One region of the Vibrio sp. 1078-1 genome, then DNA from elsewhere that is predicted to be linked to it. Evidence: predicted binding sites of a transcription regulator. Region 1 holds the regulator's gene; each other region holds the start of a gene.

What was found. The regulator MetJ, encoded in region 1, represses methionine synthesis genes. The targets are predictions, from matches to a motif close to TTAGACNTNTANANGTCTAA.
Region 2: a site for MetJ is predicted at 4,343-4,362, ahead of metN (methionine ABC transporter ATP-binding protein MetN). Genes of this name have one in related genera too.
Region 3: a site for MetJ is predicted at 4,360-4,379, ahead of metH (methionine synthase). Genes of this name have one in related genera too.

What each region holds. Positions count from the first base shown of each region.
Region 1 covers NZ_JAWOWM010000021.1:44,405-50,215, reverse strand. Annotated here, with positions in the region: gene R7190_RS23250 (malic enzyme-like NAD(P)-binding protein) at 1-1,158, shown strand, start outside; gene metJ (met regulon transcriptional regulator MetJ) at 1,271-1,591, opposite strand; gene R7190_RS23240 (O-succinylhomoserine (thiol)-lyase) at 1,817-2,977, shown strand; gene R7190_RS23235 (bifunctional aspartate kinase/homoserine dehydrogenase II) at 2,993-5,401, shown strand; gene metF (methylenetetrahydrofolate reductase) at 5,664-5,811, shown strand, end outside.
Region 2 covers NZ_JAWOWM010000009.1:156,100-161,910, forward strand. Annotated here, with positions in the region: gene queF (NADPH-dependent 7-cyano-7-deazaguanine reductase QueF) at 1-112, opposite strand, end outside; gene syd (SecY-interacting protein) at 221-766, shown strand; gene R7190_RS17120 (Zn-ribbon-containing protein) at 769-1,545, shown strand; gene R7190_RS17125 (MetQ/NlpA family lipoprotein) at 1,672-2,481, opposite strand; gene R7190_RS17130 (methionine ABC transporter permease) at 2,514-3,191, opposite strand; gene metN (methionine ABC transporter ATP-binding protein MetN) at 3,181-4,215, opposite strand; gene gmhB (D-glycero-beta-D-manno-heptose 1,7-bisphosphate 7-phosphatase) at 4,557-5,108, shown strand; gene treR (trehalose operon repressor TreR) at 5,183-5,811, shown strand, end outside.
Region 3 covers NZ_JAWOWM010000015.1:818-6,628, reverse strand. Annotated here, with positions in the region: gene lysC (lysine-sensitive aspartokinase 3) at 1-544, shown strand, start outside; gene metH (methionine synthase) at 631-4,311, opposite strand; gene R7190_RS20820 (cation:proton antiporter) at 4,503-5,811, shown strand, end outside.

The DNA.
Region 1 (5,811 bases):
ACGGCGGGTGATCTTGCCCTTGCTTACAGCCCTGGTGTTGCAGAGCCAGTGCGTGAAATCGCACAAAACCCGGATAACGTGTACAAGTACACTGCAAAAGGGAACATGGTTGCTGTTATTTCTAACGGTACCGCTATTCTAGGTCTAGGTAACCTAGGTCCACTTGCATCTAAGCCAGTGATGGAAGGTAAAGCGTTACTGTTTAAGCGTTTCGCAGGTCTTGACTCTATTGATATTGAAGTTAAGCACCGCACGATCGATGAATTTGTTGATACTGTTGCGAGCATTGCAGACACTTTTGGCGGTATCAACCTTGAAGATATTAAAGCACCAGACTGTTTTGAGATTGAAAAGCGTCTGATTGAGCGTTGTGATGTACCAGTATTCCACGATGATCAACATGGTACTGCTATTGTAACGGCAGCGGGTATGCTGAATGCAATCGAACTTCAAGGTAAGAAACTTGAAGATTCAACAATTGTTTGTCTTGGCGCTGGCGCTGCCGCTGTAGCGTGTATGGAGCTTCTGATCAAATGCGGTGCAATGCGCGAAAAAATCTACATGCTAGATCGCAAAGGTGTGATTCACACTCGTCGTGATGACCTTAATGAATATAAGCAGTTATTTGCGAACAATACAGATAAGCGCACACTAGAAGACGTAATTGAAGGTGCAGATCTGTTCCTAGGTGTATCTGGTCCAAACCTGTTGCCAGCGGAAGCGTTGAAGTTGATGGCTGATAAGCCAATCGTATTCGCATGTTCTAACCCGGATCCTGAAATCAAGCCGGAACTTGCTCACGCAGTTCGTGATGACTTGATCATGGGTACTGGCCGTAGTGATTATCCTAACCAAGTTAACAACGTATTGTGTTTCCCATTCATTTTCCGTGGTGCTCTTGATGTGCGTGCAAGTGAAATCAATGATGAAATGAAACTTGCAGCCGTTGAGGCGATTCGCGAGCTAGCAAAAGAGCCTGTACCTGAAGCCGTATTGAAGGCTGCCGGTGTTGATAAGCTAGAGTTTGGTGCGGACTATATTATTCCAAAACCAATGGATTCACGTTTGCTACCACGTGTTGCAAAAGCGGTTGCTCAGGCGGCGGTTAATTCAGGTGTAGCTCGTATCGAGATGCCTGAAAACTACATGGCAGAGTAATATATCTTTCAGATGTGATACACAAAAATGGGACGCTATTGCGTCCCATTTTTTATGTCATTCATTTGGCTCGAGGCAAGAGTTATTACCTGAAACCTCTTATCAGGCTTTTTTATTCTTCGTCGAATGACTCAAATTCGATGCCCATTTCCGTCATCAGCGCTTTTACTTCTGTTGGAATATCATCAGGACGGTCTTTACGAAGGTCTTCATCTGTCGGAAGTGGCTGACCTGTGTACGCGTGCAAAAATGCCTCGCATAGCAATTCACTATTGGTTGCATGGCGTAAGTTATTGATCTGACGGCGAGTACGCTCATCAGTTAGCACCTTTAAAACTTTTAGCGGGATAGAGACGGTAATTTTTTTTACTTGTTCGCTTTTTTTGCCGTGCTCTGCATATGGGCTAATGTATTCGCCATTCCAGTCAGCCATTGCACACCTTCATTTATGTAATCGGTTAAAAATAATTTAGGTGCTGATTTTAGCTGCATTTACCGCCATAAGCAAAGACATATAGACGTCTAGAAGTGTTGACGTCTCATTTTTTGACGAGTAAAGTGAACATAACAGCAAAGGAAGCGTGTTGATCACTTTATGTTACTCATTAGATATAGCGCATTCCTATTTAGAAGTCATTACCCGTGAAAGGATACACCCATGAGCACTCGCAAACCTGCGACCATTGCAGTACGCACTGGTATTGAATCAGACAGCCAATATCATGCTGTCGTTCCACCTATTTATCTTTCCACTAACTATGGTTTTCCTGCTTTTGGTGAAGTGCCCAAGTATGATTACACACGATCTGGTAATCCAAACCGCGGACTGTTGGAAAGTGCGCTATCTGAACTTGAGTCTGGAAAAGGAGCGGTTGTTACTAACTGCGGTACGTCGGCATTAAATTTATGGGTTTCCGCTTTTCTCGGCCCAGATGATCTCATTATTGCTCCTCACGATTGTTATGGTGGTACCTATCGTCTTTTTAATACCCGAGCTAACAAAGGCGATTTTAAGGTTCAGTTTGTCGATCAATCAGACGAACAGGCTTTAGATGCTGCATTGGCACAAAAACCAAAACTCATTTTGCTAGAAACTCCGTCAAACCCTCTGGTTCGCGTAGTGGATATTGCAGCTACTTGTGAAAAAGCGAAACAAGTCGGCGCGTTAGTTGCGGTGGACAATACCTTTTTGACACCCGTGTACCAAAAACCTTTAGAGCTAGGTGCGGATTTTGTTATCCACTCCACAACAAAGTACATCAACGGTCATTCGGACGTAATTGGTGGGGTAATCATCACCAACACAGAAGCGCATGCAGAAGAGCTTGCATGGTGGGGCAATTGTATTGGTGCAACGGGCACACCTTTCGATAGTTACATGACACTGCGAGGTATTCGTACGCTTGGTGCTCGTATGAAAGTACATGAAGAGAGCTCACAGCAGGTACTGGCTTACCTACAGAAACAAGCGTTAGTTAAAACTATCTATCATCCAAGCCTGCCGGAACATCCAGGTCATGACATCGCTAAAAAGCAGCAAACGGGCTTTGGCTCTATGTTGAGTTTTGAGTTTGCTGGTTCGTTTGAGCAGTTAAAGGTGTTTGTGAAAGAGCTCCAACTGTTTTCATTAGCTGAATCATTAGGTGGTGTAGAAAGTTTGATTTGCCACCCAGCATCCATGACGCACCGTGCAATGGGTGAGGAGGCGCTGGCGGAGGCTGGGGTCTCTCATCAACTATTGCGTTTGTCTGTCGGTTTGGAAGATGCACAAGACCTCATCACAGATTTAGAACAAGCGTTCGCTAAAGCTACCCAGTAATAGGAGACGATAACAATGACTGTACAACGTCAGCTGCATAAGTTTGGTGGCAGTAGCTTAGCAAACCCAGAATGCTACTTACGCGTTGTGGGTATTCTCAAGGAGTATTCGACAGAAAATGATCTTGTGGTCGTCTCAGCCGCAGGAAAAACCACTAACCGCTTGATTGAGTTTTTGGAAGGGTTAAATAAAGATGGCCGAATTGCGCATGAAGCGCTTCAAAGCTTAAGACAGTTTCAAACTGAGCTAATAGAAAGCTTGTTGGAGAGTGAAGCAAAAGAAGAGCTGTTAGCTTTATTACATGATGAGTTCAGTACTCTCTCGGAGCTGACTGCACCACTCACTAATGCGCAAAAAGCCGCGGTACTGGGGCACGGAGAAGTATGGTCTGCTCGCCTATTGGCCGCGTTATTATCTCAACGTTCTATCCCTGCGGTTGCACAAGATGCACGAGCGTTTTTACGTGCAGAAGCGGGAACTCAACCAGAGGTTGATCGCGCTCGTTCACACCCTTTAATTAAAGAGATCCTCGCGCAGCATAACCATAAACGTGTGGTAATTACTGGCTTTATGGCTCAGAACGAGGCAGGAGAAACCATCCTACTTGGTCGTAACGGCTCTGACTATTCTGCAACGGTCATAGGCGCGCTTGCTGAAGTCAGTACTGTCACGATTTGGAGTGATGTTGCTGGTGTCTATAGTGCTGATCCACGTTTGGTGTCTGACGCTTGTTTATTACCGTTACTTCGATTGGATGAAGCCAGTGAACTTGCTCGCTTAGCTGCCCCAGTGCTACACAGTCGTACGCTTCAGCCTGTGGCGCAAAGTACCATGGACCTTAATCTCAAGTGTAGCTATCTGCCAGAGTCGGGTTCTACTCGTATTGAGCGTGTATTGGCATCTGGTCGTGGCGCTAAAATTATTACTTCATTGGATGATGTTTTATTGGTGCAGTTGTCTTTCATGCATGGGCACGACTTCGAAAAAACACAGAGTGATGTATTACAAGCGTTGCAGCGCGCGCAATTAGAGCCATTGGCATTTGAAGCTCAATCCGATCAGCATACGCTACGCTTGGCTTACACCGCAGAAATCGCCGGTGGTGCATTGAAACACTTGCAAGAGCTTGCGGTAGAGGCAGAAATTAAGCTAAAAGAAGGTTACTCGCTCTTAGCTGCGGTAGGTGCAGGCGTTACGAAAAACGCCAATCATTGCTTTGGCTTTTATCAGAAGCTAAAGCACTCTCCGGTAGAATTTATCTCTGAAACAGACTCAGGGCTGAGCCTAGTCGCTGTTTTGCGCCGTACTGATACCGAGGCGTTGGTTCAAACGATTCATAGCCAGTTGTTCCAAGCGCAAAAACGCGTGGCAGTGGCTTTATGTGGCAAGGGTAATATTGGTTCTAGTTGGTTAAATTTATTTGCGACGCAAAAAAGTGAGCTCGAAAAACGTCATGGTATGAGCTTTGATCTTGTCGCGGTTGTGGATAGCCAAACCTATTGGTTCGATGAGCAAGGTATTGAGGCGGTGAGTGTTGCTGAACGATTTGATGATGAAAGCATAGCAAACAATGGGGATTGGCTGGCACGTTTGGGAGCGCTTAAAAGCTACGATGAAGCCGTCGTGCTTGATGTTACCGCGAGTAAAGATTTGGCTCAGCGCTACGTAGAAATCGCACAGCAAGGCATTCATTTGATTTCCGCCAACAAAGTGGCCGGTTCCGCAGATAGTCAGTACTACCATCAGGTTCAAGATGCATTCGCTAAAATTGGTCGTCATTGGCTATACAACGCAACGGTTGGTGCTGGGTTACCGATAAACCATACCGTGCGAGATCTTCGTGAAAGTGGGGATGAAATCGTCGCTCTATCGGGTATTTTCTCGGGGACGCTATCATGGCTGTTCCAACAGTTTGATGGTTCTGTGCCATTTAATGATTTAGTCGATCTTGCTTGGCAGCAAGGGTTAACCGAACCTGACCCTCGTTCTGATTTAGATGGCTCCGATGTAATGCGTAAGTTAGTCATCTTGGCTCGAGAATCGGGCCTAGATATAGAACCAGACAGCGTTAAAGTTGAGTCTTTGGTGCCAGAAGAATTAAGAGAACTGAGCTTAGATGATTTCTTCGATAATGGAGCGTTGTTGAGTGAAATACTTCAAGAGCGTCTGACAAAAGCACAGAGAAACGATCAAGTGCTTCGCTATGTGGCGCGTTTAGAAAAAAATGGTAAAGCAACGGTGGGAGTCGAAGCGTTATCTCGTGAGCACGCGCTCGCCAACTTATTGCCATGCGATAACATTTTTGCCATAGAGAGCAAGTGGTACAAAGATAACCCTCTGGTCATTCGAGGACCAGGCGCAGGCAGAGAAGTGACAGCCGGCGCTATTCAATCCGACCTCAACCGATTGGCTGGTTTATTTTAAAGTTGCGATTGACCTAAAAACCCTGGAATTAATCCAGGGTTTTTTATTCCCCTATCAGTGCCATACTGAAGTCATAACCCGTGCAAAATGGCGAGATGATGCTCAAGTAGAAACTTGAACTATCTTCATTATTAACTTGAGAAAAATTCATAATTACAAGGTTGACATTAAATCGTATTCAATACATTCTGTAGACATATAGACGTCTAAACGTCGATTTTAAGGATTTGTTTTCGTGGCGGAGTGCCGCAGGGAGAGTAAGATGGGATATACGCACGCAGGCCATATCGACGCCTTGAACCAGAATATTGCTGAGTTATCAGATAACATCAATGTATCGTTTGAGTTTTTTCCGCCAAGCAGCGCTAAGATGGAAGAAACACTTTGGAATTCAGTGCACCGTCTTAAAA
Region 2 (5,811 bases), on a different contig from region 1:
TCAGGCTGCGAGGGACTGGTTGCAGCAAGCTTGGGTCATACTGGTTCGCATACTCGGTCGTTTTACCTAGTGTTAAGCCAGCAAGCTCTTTAGCGTCAGAATATTTGCTCATACTTTGTGGTCGTTTTCGATTAGAATGGCGAGAATTTTACTGAATCCGCTGGTCAATTGCCATCCGGCAAGTACGGCTATCTGATAAATAAGGAATGAGGAGACCTTCATGACCCAAAACGTTACTCAGGCGCTACAAGAGTTCAGCCTGCGCTACCAACAAGCTTGGCAAGCTAAGCACAATGAGTTGCCAAGCAGTGAAGAGCTTGCAGAGCTTGTTTCTCCTTGTGTCGAAGAGAAGCGTGATGGAAAGGTGCTTTGGAAAGCGGTCGCACGTGATGAAATGGCCGATTTCACCAATGTGGAAAATGCGATTGAGTTGTCACTGCAAGATGATGTTAAAGCCTTTTATGGTTCTCAATACTGCGCTGATATGGAGGCAACTTGGCAAGGTAATTCGTTGACGCTGCTGCAAGTGTGGAGCGATGACGATTTCGTGCGTCTACAAGAAAATATTCTTGGTCATTTGGTGACGCAGCGCCGCTTGAAACTTAAACCAACAGTATTTATCGCAGCGACAGATGAGGAAATGGATGTGATTTCTATTTGTAACCTCACTGGCAATGTGATTCTAGAGCGTTTGGGCACCTCTAAACGTGATGTATTGGCAGATTCATTGGTTGAGTTCTTGAATAAGTTAGAGGCTGCCGTCTAAGTATGTATGTTGTTGAGTTGCAGTTTGAGTGTTTTGATAACACCACCGTCAGCGCGGTAGACAAAGCCATTAATGGCTTGATGGATGCTCTGCGTTACAACGGCCAAGTATTAGGTCGTGAATTCCCGATAGTGATGGGAGAAGGTGAATTTTTCGTTCGTGTTGTTTGCCCAGAACAAGACAGCTTGCATCCACGTTATCACTCAGATTTCGTCAAAGTGTGCATGAACCGTTTGTCGGATGCGTCTTTGCTTGCTCCGAAAATGCGTATGCTGGGGCGTGATTTGAATTCAGAACAAGCAGCCGAAGAAGAGACACCTAGCTGGCAAGTGTTGTACACGACTTATGTTCATACGTGTTCGCCTTTGCGAAGTGGTGAAACCCTGTTGCCAATTCCTTTGTATCGTAATGAGCCAACACTTAATGGAGACCATAAAGCCGTCATTAAGTGGCAGACTGAGTGGCAAGCGTGTGATGAAATCCAAATGGCAGGGGGTTGCCGAGCGGAACATGCGGCGCTGCACGAAATTTGCGATGTGGATAGTGTGCTGTTTCGCCGAGGTTGGGACTTACGTGGCCGTATCGAATACATCACGAAGATCCCTACGTACTATTACCAGTATCGTGTCGGTGGTCAGTCGCTGGAGAGCGAGAAAGCGCGCAAGTGTCCAAAATGCGATGGCGAGTGGCTACTCGATGAGCCACTACATGACATATTTCATTTTAAGTGTGATGACTGCCGAATCGTGTCGAATATCTCTTGGGACCATCTTAAGTAGCGAATTGAAGCTACTTAAATGGGTAGATAGACAAATAGAAAGGGCTGATGTTTTCACATCAGCCCTTTTGTGTTTAGAACGTTTATGTTTAGAACGTTGTTTTCAGTCATGTTTTGAAAAGTGGGATTACCAACCTTTCACAACACCGCCTTTGAACAGCTCTTTTGCCGCTTCGTAAACTTCTTCCGTTTGGTAAGCTTTTACGAAGTTTTGTACGTTTTGCGCATTAACATTTTCTTCGCGAGCGACAATTAGGTTTACGTATGGTGAGTCTTTATCTTCAACGAACACGCCGTCACGCTCTGGCGATAGGTCGATAGAGCTTGCGTAAGTGGTGTTGATGATTGATAGCGTTACGTCATCCAATGAACGCGGAAGCTGTGGGGCTTCTAGTTCAATGATTTCGATATTTTTAGGGTTGCCCACGATGTCACGTACTGTAGCGAGTAGACCAACGCCATCACGTAGCGTAATCAAACCTTGTTGCTCAAGAAGCAGTAGTGAGCGACCTAGGTTAGTTGGGTCGTTTGGTACTGCGATGCGTGCGCCATCTTGAATTTCATCAATTGATTTTACTTGCTTTGAGTAACCAGCAATAGGGTAAACGAATGAGTTACCCGCGATAGCCAGTTTGTAGCCGCGGTCTTTCACTTGTTGGTCTAGGTATGGTTTGTGCTGGAACGCATTCGCGTCTACTGAACCATCATCCAGAGCGGCGTTTGGTGTTACGTAATCGGTAAATGTTACTAGCTCAACATCTAGGTTGTATTTCTCTTTTGCTACTTTAGCGGCAACTTCGGCTACTTGTGCTTCAGCACCAGCAATAACGCCAACTTTTACTTTGTTTACGTCTACTTCTTTGTCGCCGCAACCCGCTAGAGCAAGAGCAGAGGCGGCCGTTGCTACAGTCAAAAGACCTTTAAGGCTAAATTTCATCTTTATCTCCTTATAATTTGTATTTTTGATGCTTATCTGTGGTCTACACGGCGCACCACTGCGTCGCCGATAGACTGAATAATCTGTACTAGAACAATCAACATCACGACAGTCACGGCCATGATAGTTACATCGTAGCGGTGGAAACCGTAACGAATGGCTACGTCGCCTAGGCCGCCGCCGCCTACCGTACCCGCCATAGCTGAGTAGCTAACGAGAGTGACCAAGGTAATCGTTACTGAGTTAACAATAGTCGGCATTGCTTCAGGTAGTAGAACTTTTGTGATGATCTGTGTTGGTGTCGCCCCCATTGACTGCGCTGCTTCCACCAAGCCTGTCGGTACTTCTAATAAAGCACCTTCAATAAGACGAGCGACAAAAGGAATGGCGCCAATAGTCAGTGGGACGATTGCTGCGGTTGTGCCGATAAAGGTTCCAACTAGCATTTTTGTCACTGGAATAATCGCAACCATCAGTACGAGGAATGGCACTGAGCGACCAATGTTAACGATAGCGCCTAAGCCGCTATTTAGTTTGGTGTTTTCAAGTAGGCCGCCTTTCTTAGTAATATGGAGGATTACGCCTAATGGAATACCCACAGCAAAGCCGACTAATCCGGCAACCGCAACCATGTAAAGCGTTTCCCACGTTGCACCTAAAAGTAGTTTGCTGTTTAAACTCAGCCATTCAGAAATCGTATTAAAGGACATAACCAAGTACCTCTACTTTTACGTTGTGCTTACGCAGGTATTCAAGAGCTGCGTTGTCATCTTCTTCGTTACCAAATAGCTCTGCGACCATCATGCCGAATTTCACGCCACCAGCGTAATCAAGGTCGGAACTCAAAATACTCACATCAATATTGTATTTACGAGAAATTTGCGACATTAACGGTGCATCGACGGTTGCGCCAGTAAACTCTAAGCGAACCAACGGATAGCTGCCATCAACACGCTCTGCTTGCAGACGAGCTTGGTAATCTTCAGGAATGGAAAGATCCAGCGTTGAGCGAATGAATTGGTGCGCTAGCTCTGTCTTAGGGTGCGCAAAAATATCGCCAACGGTGCCTTTTTCCACCAGCTCACCACCACCGATGATTGCTACTTCGTGACAGATGCTTTTTACGACTTCCATTTCGTGAGTGATAAGTAAAATCGTGATGTTGAGTTTGCGGTTGATCTCTTTCAATAACTCAAGGATAGATTGAGTTGTTGCTGGGTCTAGTGCGCTAGTGGCCTCATCACAAAGCAGCACGCTAGGATCGGATGCCAATGCACGAGCAATTGCCACACGCTGTTTTTGGCCGCCACTTAAGTTAGATGGGTAGCTCTCGTGTTTGTCGGCTAAGCCTACAAGCTTTAGCAACTCAGTTACTTTTGTTGTGATTTGCGATTTGTCTTTACCTGCCAGTTCTAGTGGCAGTGCTACATTATCAAACACAGTACGAGACGAAAGCAGGTTAAAGTGCTGGAAGATCATGCCAATGTTACGGCGTGTTTCGACTAGTTGTTTTTTGCTGAGTTTGGTTAGATCCACACCATCAACGATGATGGAACCAGAGGTCGGCGCTTCTAACATGTTTACGCAGCGAATCAGCGTACTTTTACCAGCACCTGATGAACCGATAACACCAAAGATGGTGCCTTTGTCGATGTGTAGGTTAATGTCTTTCAGGGCAAGGATTTCCTTACTGCCTTGGTAGAACACTTTATTGACGTTTTTTATTTCTATCATGTTTCAACCTGCCCAAAGATACGGGGAACTTCGCTGTCAAAAACGGCCTTTGACAGAACTTAATGTTGAGCTTTATCTCAATTTTCAGTTGATGCTATGGGTTAAGCAGAATGAAGTCAATAGATATTTTTACGTCTAGACGTCTAAATGTATGGATGTTCTGTTTCGAAACGGAGATGTATAGATAGAAAGGAGGAGGTAGACGGCAGGGCACCCTCAGATTTACCGATTCTTGCCCAACAAATCAACCGTTTTGTCGAGGCCTAGAATGAATTAGATAGTGTTGAAGTTTATAAGGTATGTAATAATCTGATTAAACCGAGTTAATAGAGAAATACGTTTTGGCAAAACCTGCTGTTTTTATCGATCGTGATGGCGTGATAAACGTTGACCACGGCTACGTTCATGACGAACATGATTTTGAGTACATTGATGGTGTATTTGAAGCGACGAAAGCGCTAAAAGATAAAGGCTACCTTCTAGTGTTAGTGACGAATCAATCGGGCATCGCACGCGGTAAATTCAGTGAAGACCGTTTCTTGTCTCTGACTCAATGGATGGATTGGAACTTTGCTGATAATGGTGTTGAGTTCGATGGTATCTATTACTGTCCACATCATCCAGAACATGGCATTGGCGAGTACAAGCAAGATTGTGAGTGCCGTAAGCCAAAACCAGGTATGTTCATTTCTGCGCGTGACTTCTTGAAGATCGACATGGAGAAATCTGTGATGATCGGCGATAAAGCTGAAGACATGATGGCAGCAGAAGCGGCAGGCGTTGGCACTAAGATTTTGGTTCGCACTGGTAAGCCAGTAACGGAACAGGGCGAAGCCATTGCAACGGTAGTATTGGATAGCATTGCAGATGTGCCTGCGTACTTAAACAAGTAATATTCATTACTGACTGAGATAAGGGAAGCCACTGCTTCCCTTTTGTTTGATTCCTTCTTTTAATCTGAACACTTATGAGCAAAAAACTCACCATTCTTGATATCGCAAAATTGGCAGGCGTGGGCAAATCGACAGTAAGCCGTGTGCTTACTAACGATCCAAAAGTGAAACCCCAAACGCGAGAGAAGGTAGAGCAAATCATTCGTGAATCAGGCTACGTCCCATCAAAGTCGGCGCAGTCGATGCGTGGTGGCAGCCAAAAAGTCATTGGGGTTATCATCTCCCGTTTAGACTCACCATCAGAAAATCGCGCCGTTGGTACCATGCTCAATGCTTTGTATTCCGCTGGTTATGATGCGGTGATCATGGAGAGCCAATTCGATCGCGATAAAACCAATGAGCATTTGGATGTGCTTAGACGTCGCAACGTCGATGGGGTGATCGTGTTTGGTTTTACTGGATGTGATGAGCGAGCATTGGCGGAGTGGGGTAATCGTATCGTCGTGATCGCGATGGACACGCAAATGGTTTCTTCGATCAACTACGACAACCAAGGTGTGATAGACATGGCTTTGTCTCATCTTGAGCAGCAATCTTTATCTCGCATTGCTTATATTGGTGTTGACCCTGAAGACAAAACCACTGGCTTAGCTCGTCTAAATGCTTATAAAGCTTGGTGTCAACGCAAACAAATTACACCTTG
Region 3 (5,811 bases), on a different contig from region 1:
CCACGACATTCCGGTATTTGTAGGGTCATCGAAAGAGCCAGAAAAAGGGGGAACTTGGATTCGCCACCAAGTCGAAAGCTCACCGTTATTCCGTGCGCTAGCTTTGCGTTGTAACCAAACCATGGTAACGCTACGCAGCGCCAATATGTTCCACGCATACGGTTTTTTAGCAAAGGTCTTTGAGATCCTTGCAAAGCATAAGATCTCTGTCGATTTGATCACGACATCTGAAATCAGTGTATCGTTAACACTTGATCAAACTGATACCTCTGGCGGAGCACCACAGCTGCCGCAAGCTGCACGAGAAGAGTTAGAAGAGTTATGTAAGGTAGAAGTTGAACATGACCTATGCCTCGTTGCTCTCATTGGAAACAACATGAGTGAGAGTAAAGGCTACGCGAAACAGGTTTTTGGCACGCTAGAAGATTTTAACCTACGCATGATTTGTTATGGCGCTAGCCCTCACAACTTATGCTTCTTGCTCCATGAATCGGTATCGAAACAAGCCATACAAAAACTCCACACTGAGTTGTTTGAGAAGTAAGTTCAACTCAATAAAACAAAGGGCTGCGTATTTGCAGCCCTTTGTCGTTTCATTAGTTGTTACATTTGGACGAGGTAAACATCAATTTAACCGTTAATGTTTGGCCCTAACCATTTTTCAGCCTCGATCCTATCCCACCCCTTACGATCGGCGTAACTCTCTAACTGATCTTCTTGGATCTGTGCGATCGCAAAGTAACGTGAGTCAGGATGAGAGAAATACCAACCAGAGACTGACGCGCCCGGATACATTGCATAGCTGGAGGTTAGAGTCATACCAATGTTCTCTTCCACATTAAGTAACTCCCAAAGCGGTCCTTTTTCAGTATGTTCAGGACACGCGGGATAACCCGGCGCAGGGCGAATACCTTGGTATTTTTCACGAATGAGATCATCGTTAGATAAATCTTCATCAGCTGCATAACCCCAAATTTCTTTACGGACACGCTCATGCAAATACTCAGCAAACGCTTCGGCTAGGCGATCCGCCACCGCTTGAATCATAATTGCGTTGTAATCATCTCCCTGTGCTTTGTATTCATCAGCAAGCTCTCGTTCACCAATACCACCAGTGACAGCAAATGCCCCTATCCAATCATGCTTACCCGACTCTTTAGGTGCGATGTAGTCGGATAAACAATAGTTGAATCCTTTTGGTTTCTCGGTCTGTTGTCGCAAGTTACGTAATACTTTCACAACGTCGGTACGAGTTTCATCAGCATAAACTTCAATGTCGTCCCCCACGCTCGCAGCAGGGAATAAGCCACACATTCCACGCGCTTTTAACAGGCCTTCTCGCTCAACTCGATCAAGTATCTCGTGGGCATCTTCGAATAAACGTTTTGCTTCTTCACCAACTTCTTCATGTTGGAAAATTGTTGGATACTTACCCACAAGTGACCAAGTCATAAAGAATGGTGTCCAATCGATGTATTGACGTAATATAGCCACATCAAAATCATCGAAGATATGAATGCCAGGCTTAACAGGCACTGGAGGAGTATAAGCTTCCCAATCGATAGCAACTTTATTCGCTCGAGCAGCTTCTAATGTCACTGGTTTGGTTCTCGGTTTCTTTCGATTATGTTGATCACGTACTCGTTCGTAATCAGCTTCAAGTTTTTCAACAAATTCAGGGCGACGTTCATCAGACAGAAGAGAAGTACATACGCCCACTGCACGTGAGGCGTTGTTCACGTAAACCACTGGATGCTTGTAATTTTTCTCAATCTTAACTGCTGTATGGGCTTTTGACGTTGTTGCGCCACCGATGAGAAGAGGTAAGTTAAAGTCGAGACGCTCCATCTCTTTTGCAACATGCACCATTTCGTCTAATGAAGGTGTGATCAACCCTGATAAACCAATAATATCGACGTTCTCTTCTTGCGCTACTTTTAAGATCTTTTCGCAAGGAACCATGACACCAAGATCGATAATTTCGTAGTTATTGCACTGCAATACAACGCCAACGATATTTTTCCCGATATCATGTACATCACCTTTGACCGTCGCTAGCAAAATCTTACCGTTTGTTTGTCCCACCTGCTTTTCTGCATTGATGTAGGGCTCCAGATGCGCGACTGCTTGCTTCATCACTCGTGCAGATTTTACGACCTGAGGAAGGAACATTTTACCTTCACCAAACAAGTCTCCGACGACGTTCATCCCATCCATTAATGGGCCTTCAATCACCTCTAATGGCTTTGAAGCGTTGACACGAGCCTCTTCGGTATCATCAACGATGAACTCAGTTATTCCTTTCACTAACGCGTGCTCTAAGCGCTTTTCAACAGGCCAAGTTCTCCACTCAAGTGCAGAGGCATCCTCCTCTTTACCTACCCCTTTGCCTGCATATTCCGCCGCGATATCTAACAATCTCTCAGTGGCGTCATCACGACGGTTAAGAACGACATCTTCCACAGCCTCACGCAATTTTTCAGGCACGTTATCGTAGATTTCTAACTGACCCGCATTCACAATCCCCATATCCATACCATTTTTAAAACAGTGGTAGAGGAACACCGCGTGAATCGCTTCACGTACATAGTTATTGCCACGGAAAGAGAATGAGACGTTAGAAACACCACCCGAGATCATCGCATGTGGTAAATCACGTTTGATATCGCCAACGGCTTCAATGAAATCCACCGCGTAGTTATTATGCTCCTCGATCCCCGTAGCAATGGCAAAAATGTTTGGGTCAAAAATGATGTCTTCTGGTGGAAAGCCCACTTCATCAACAAGAATTCGGTAAGCGTTGGTACAAATTTCTACTTTGCGCTCACGTGTATCTGCTTGCCCAATCTCATCAAACGCCATCACAATCACAGCCGCACCGTAACGGCGGATCAACTTAGCTTGTTCAACGAATTTCTCTTTGCCTTCTTTGAGAGAGATCGAGTTAACAATGCCTTTGCCTTGGATGCACTTAAGACCGGCTTCAATAACCTCCCACTTGGAAGAGTCAACCATGATTGGTACTTTTGAGATTTCAGGTTCTGACGCACAAAGGTTTAAAAAGCGAACCATACAAGCTTGTGCATCCAACATGCCTTCATCCATGTTGATATCGATAATTTGAGCGCCATTTTCAACTTGTTGACGAGCCACATCGAGCGCTTCATCGTACAGCTCTTCTTTAATCAAGCGCTTAAAACGCGCAGAACCGGTTACATTCGTACGCTCACCGACATTGATAAATAAAGAGTCTTTATCAATAGCGAGTGGCTCTAGGCCAGACAAGCGACAAGCAACGGGAAGTTCAGGTAATTGACGAGGGGCGATATTTTCAACCGCGAGTGCCATTTGGCGAATGTGCTCAGGAGTTGTACCACAACACCCACCAATCAAGTTTAAAAAGCCACTTTGAGCCCACTCTTTAACATGCTTAGCCATATCTTCTGGCGACAAATCGTATTCGCCGAATGCATTCGGAAGCCCAGCATTTGGGTGAGCGGAAACAAAAGATTCTGATATACGCGAGAGCTCTTCAACATAAGGACGCAGTTCATCCGGGCCAAGTGCACAGTTCAAACCAAACGAAATCGGTTTAACATGACGTAATGAGTTGTAAAACGCTTCTGTGGTTTGACCGGATAATGTTCTACCGGAAGCATCAGTAATAGTCCCCGAGATCATCACAGGTAACTCAATACCCATCTCTTCAAACACACTTTCAACAGCAAATGAACAAGCCTTAGCGTTAAGAGTATCGAAGATGGTCTCGATAAGAATAAGATCAGAACCACCTTTAATCAGCGCTCGAGTCGATTCAGAGTAAGCCTCAACTAACTCGTCGAAAGAAACATTTCGATATCCAGGGTCGTTTACATCAGGAGAGATAGAACAAGTGCGGTTCGTCGGCCCTAAAACCCCTGCGACATAACGCGGTTTATCGGGTGTTTTTGCGGTCCATTCGTCTGCAACTTCACGTGCAAGCTTGGCAGCAGCAAAGTTAATTTCTTCACTTAGGCTTTCCATCTCGTAGTCAGCCATCGCAATGGTTGTTGCGTTAAACGTGTTGGTTTCGAGAATATCTGCACCCGCTTCTAAATATGCAGCGTGAATTTCCTTGATAAGTTGAGGCTGACTTAGAACCAACAGGTCGTTGTTACCTTTTAGATCACAATGCCAATCCGCAAAGCGCGTTCCTCGATAGTCTTGCTCTTCAAGTTTGTACCCTTGAATCATGGTTCCCATACCACCATCAATCAAAAGAATACGTTGCTTCAATTGAGCTTCAATCTGTTGTATTACGTTACTTCCCACAGTACAGCCTCATTCCTTTAGTTATCTTTCCATCCTATCACACAAACTTCAGGAGTCTAGACGTCTAAACGTAGAATTAATGATTATTTTATATCCTTCTTAACTTGCAAAATAATCACGAAAAAATGTTTGCTATTTAAGCAGCATCAGCCGAGAATTCCATTCATAAAATGTTACAAATAGAGAGCTCTATGTCGGTCTATCATACTTTATGTTTTCTATCCGCAGCTGCGATGCTAATTGCTTTTGTAAACAGCAAGATAGGAAAGATGCAAACCACCATTGCGATTACCGCAGGTTCAATGGTGCTTTCACTTCTAATCTTAATTGCGGGTCAAAACAACTGGTTCCATCTCACCGAAATTGCAACGGAGACGGTCACAAGGATTAACTTCGAAGATTTCTTGCTCAAAGGCATTCTTGGCTTCTTACTATTTGCTGGTGGACTAGGCATCAAACTCCCGAACCTTAAAGATCAAAAGTGGGAGATCACTGTTTTAGCCCTTGGAGCTACACTGTTTTCTACGTTCTTTATTGGATTTGCGCTGTATGGGTTTTGTCAGTTAATTGGCATCCAATTTGATTTGGTCTACTGCTTACTATTTGGTGCTCTAATATCGCCAACTGACCCAATCGCTGTATTGGCTATTGTGAAAAAACTCGATGCTCCTAAACGTATCTCCACTCAGATTGAAGGAGAATCGCTCTTCAATGATGGCTTCGGTTTGGTTATCTTCGTCACTCTATTTACGATTGCATTTGGCACTGAGGCACCAACTGTAGGTAGTGTCACCTTACTCTTCATCCAAGAAGCTATCGGTGGTATCACATATGGTTTCGTCCTCGGTTTGCTATTCCACTACTTGATCAGTGCCACCGATGATCACTCAATGGAATTGTTACTTACCATTGGTGTCCCAACAGCAGGTTACGCATTTGCTGAATACATCCATGTATCAGGCCCACTCGCAATGGTTGTATCCGGTATTATGATTGGCAACTGGACACGCTTTATTGGCTTTTCAAAAGAGAGTGAAGATCACCTTGACCATTTTTGGGAGCTTGTTGATGAGTTCTTGAATGGCGTGTTATTCCTACTGATCGGCATGTCGATGCTGCTGTTTGAATTCCACAAAGAAGACTGGATCATGATGGCTATTTCAGTCCCTCTTGTACTAGCAGCTCGCTATTTAAGCGTATTTCTCTCGTACATTGGCTTTAAGCGTTACAGAAAATATAACCCGTGGTCAGTACGTATTTTGACGTGGGGCGGCTTACGCGGGGGCCTTGCATTGGCAATGGCACTTTCCATTCCATCTGGTATTTGGGTGATTCAAGATAAGTTAATCGATGTAAAAGAGATTATTCTTGTAATGACCTACTCCGTCGTTGTTTTCTCTATCCTCATTCAAGGCTCAACAATCACTCCAATGATTGAAAAAGCAAAAGCAGAAGAGAAGAAGATGGAAGAGAACAACCAAGCAATAACCACTCCGGAAC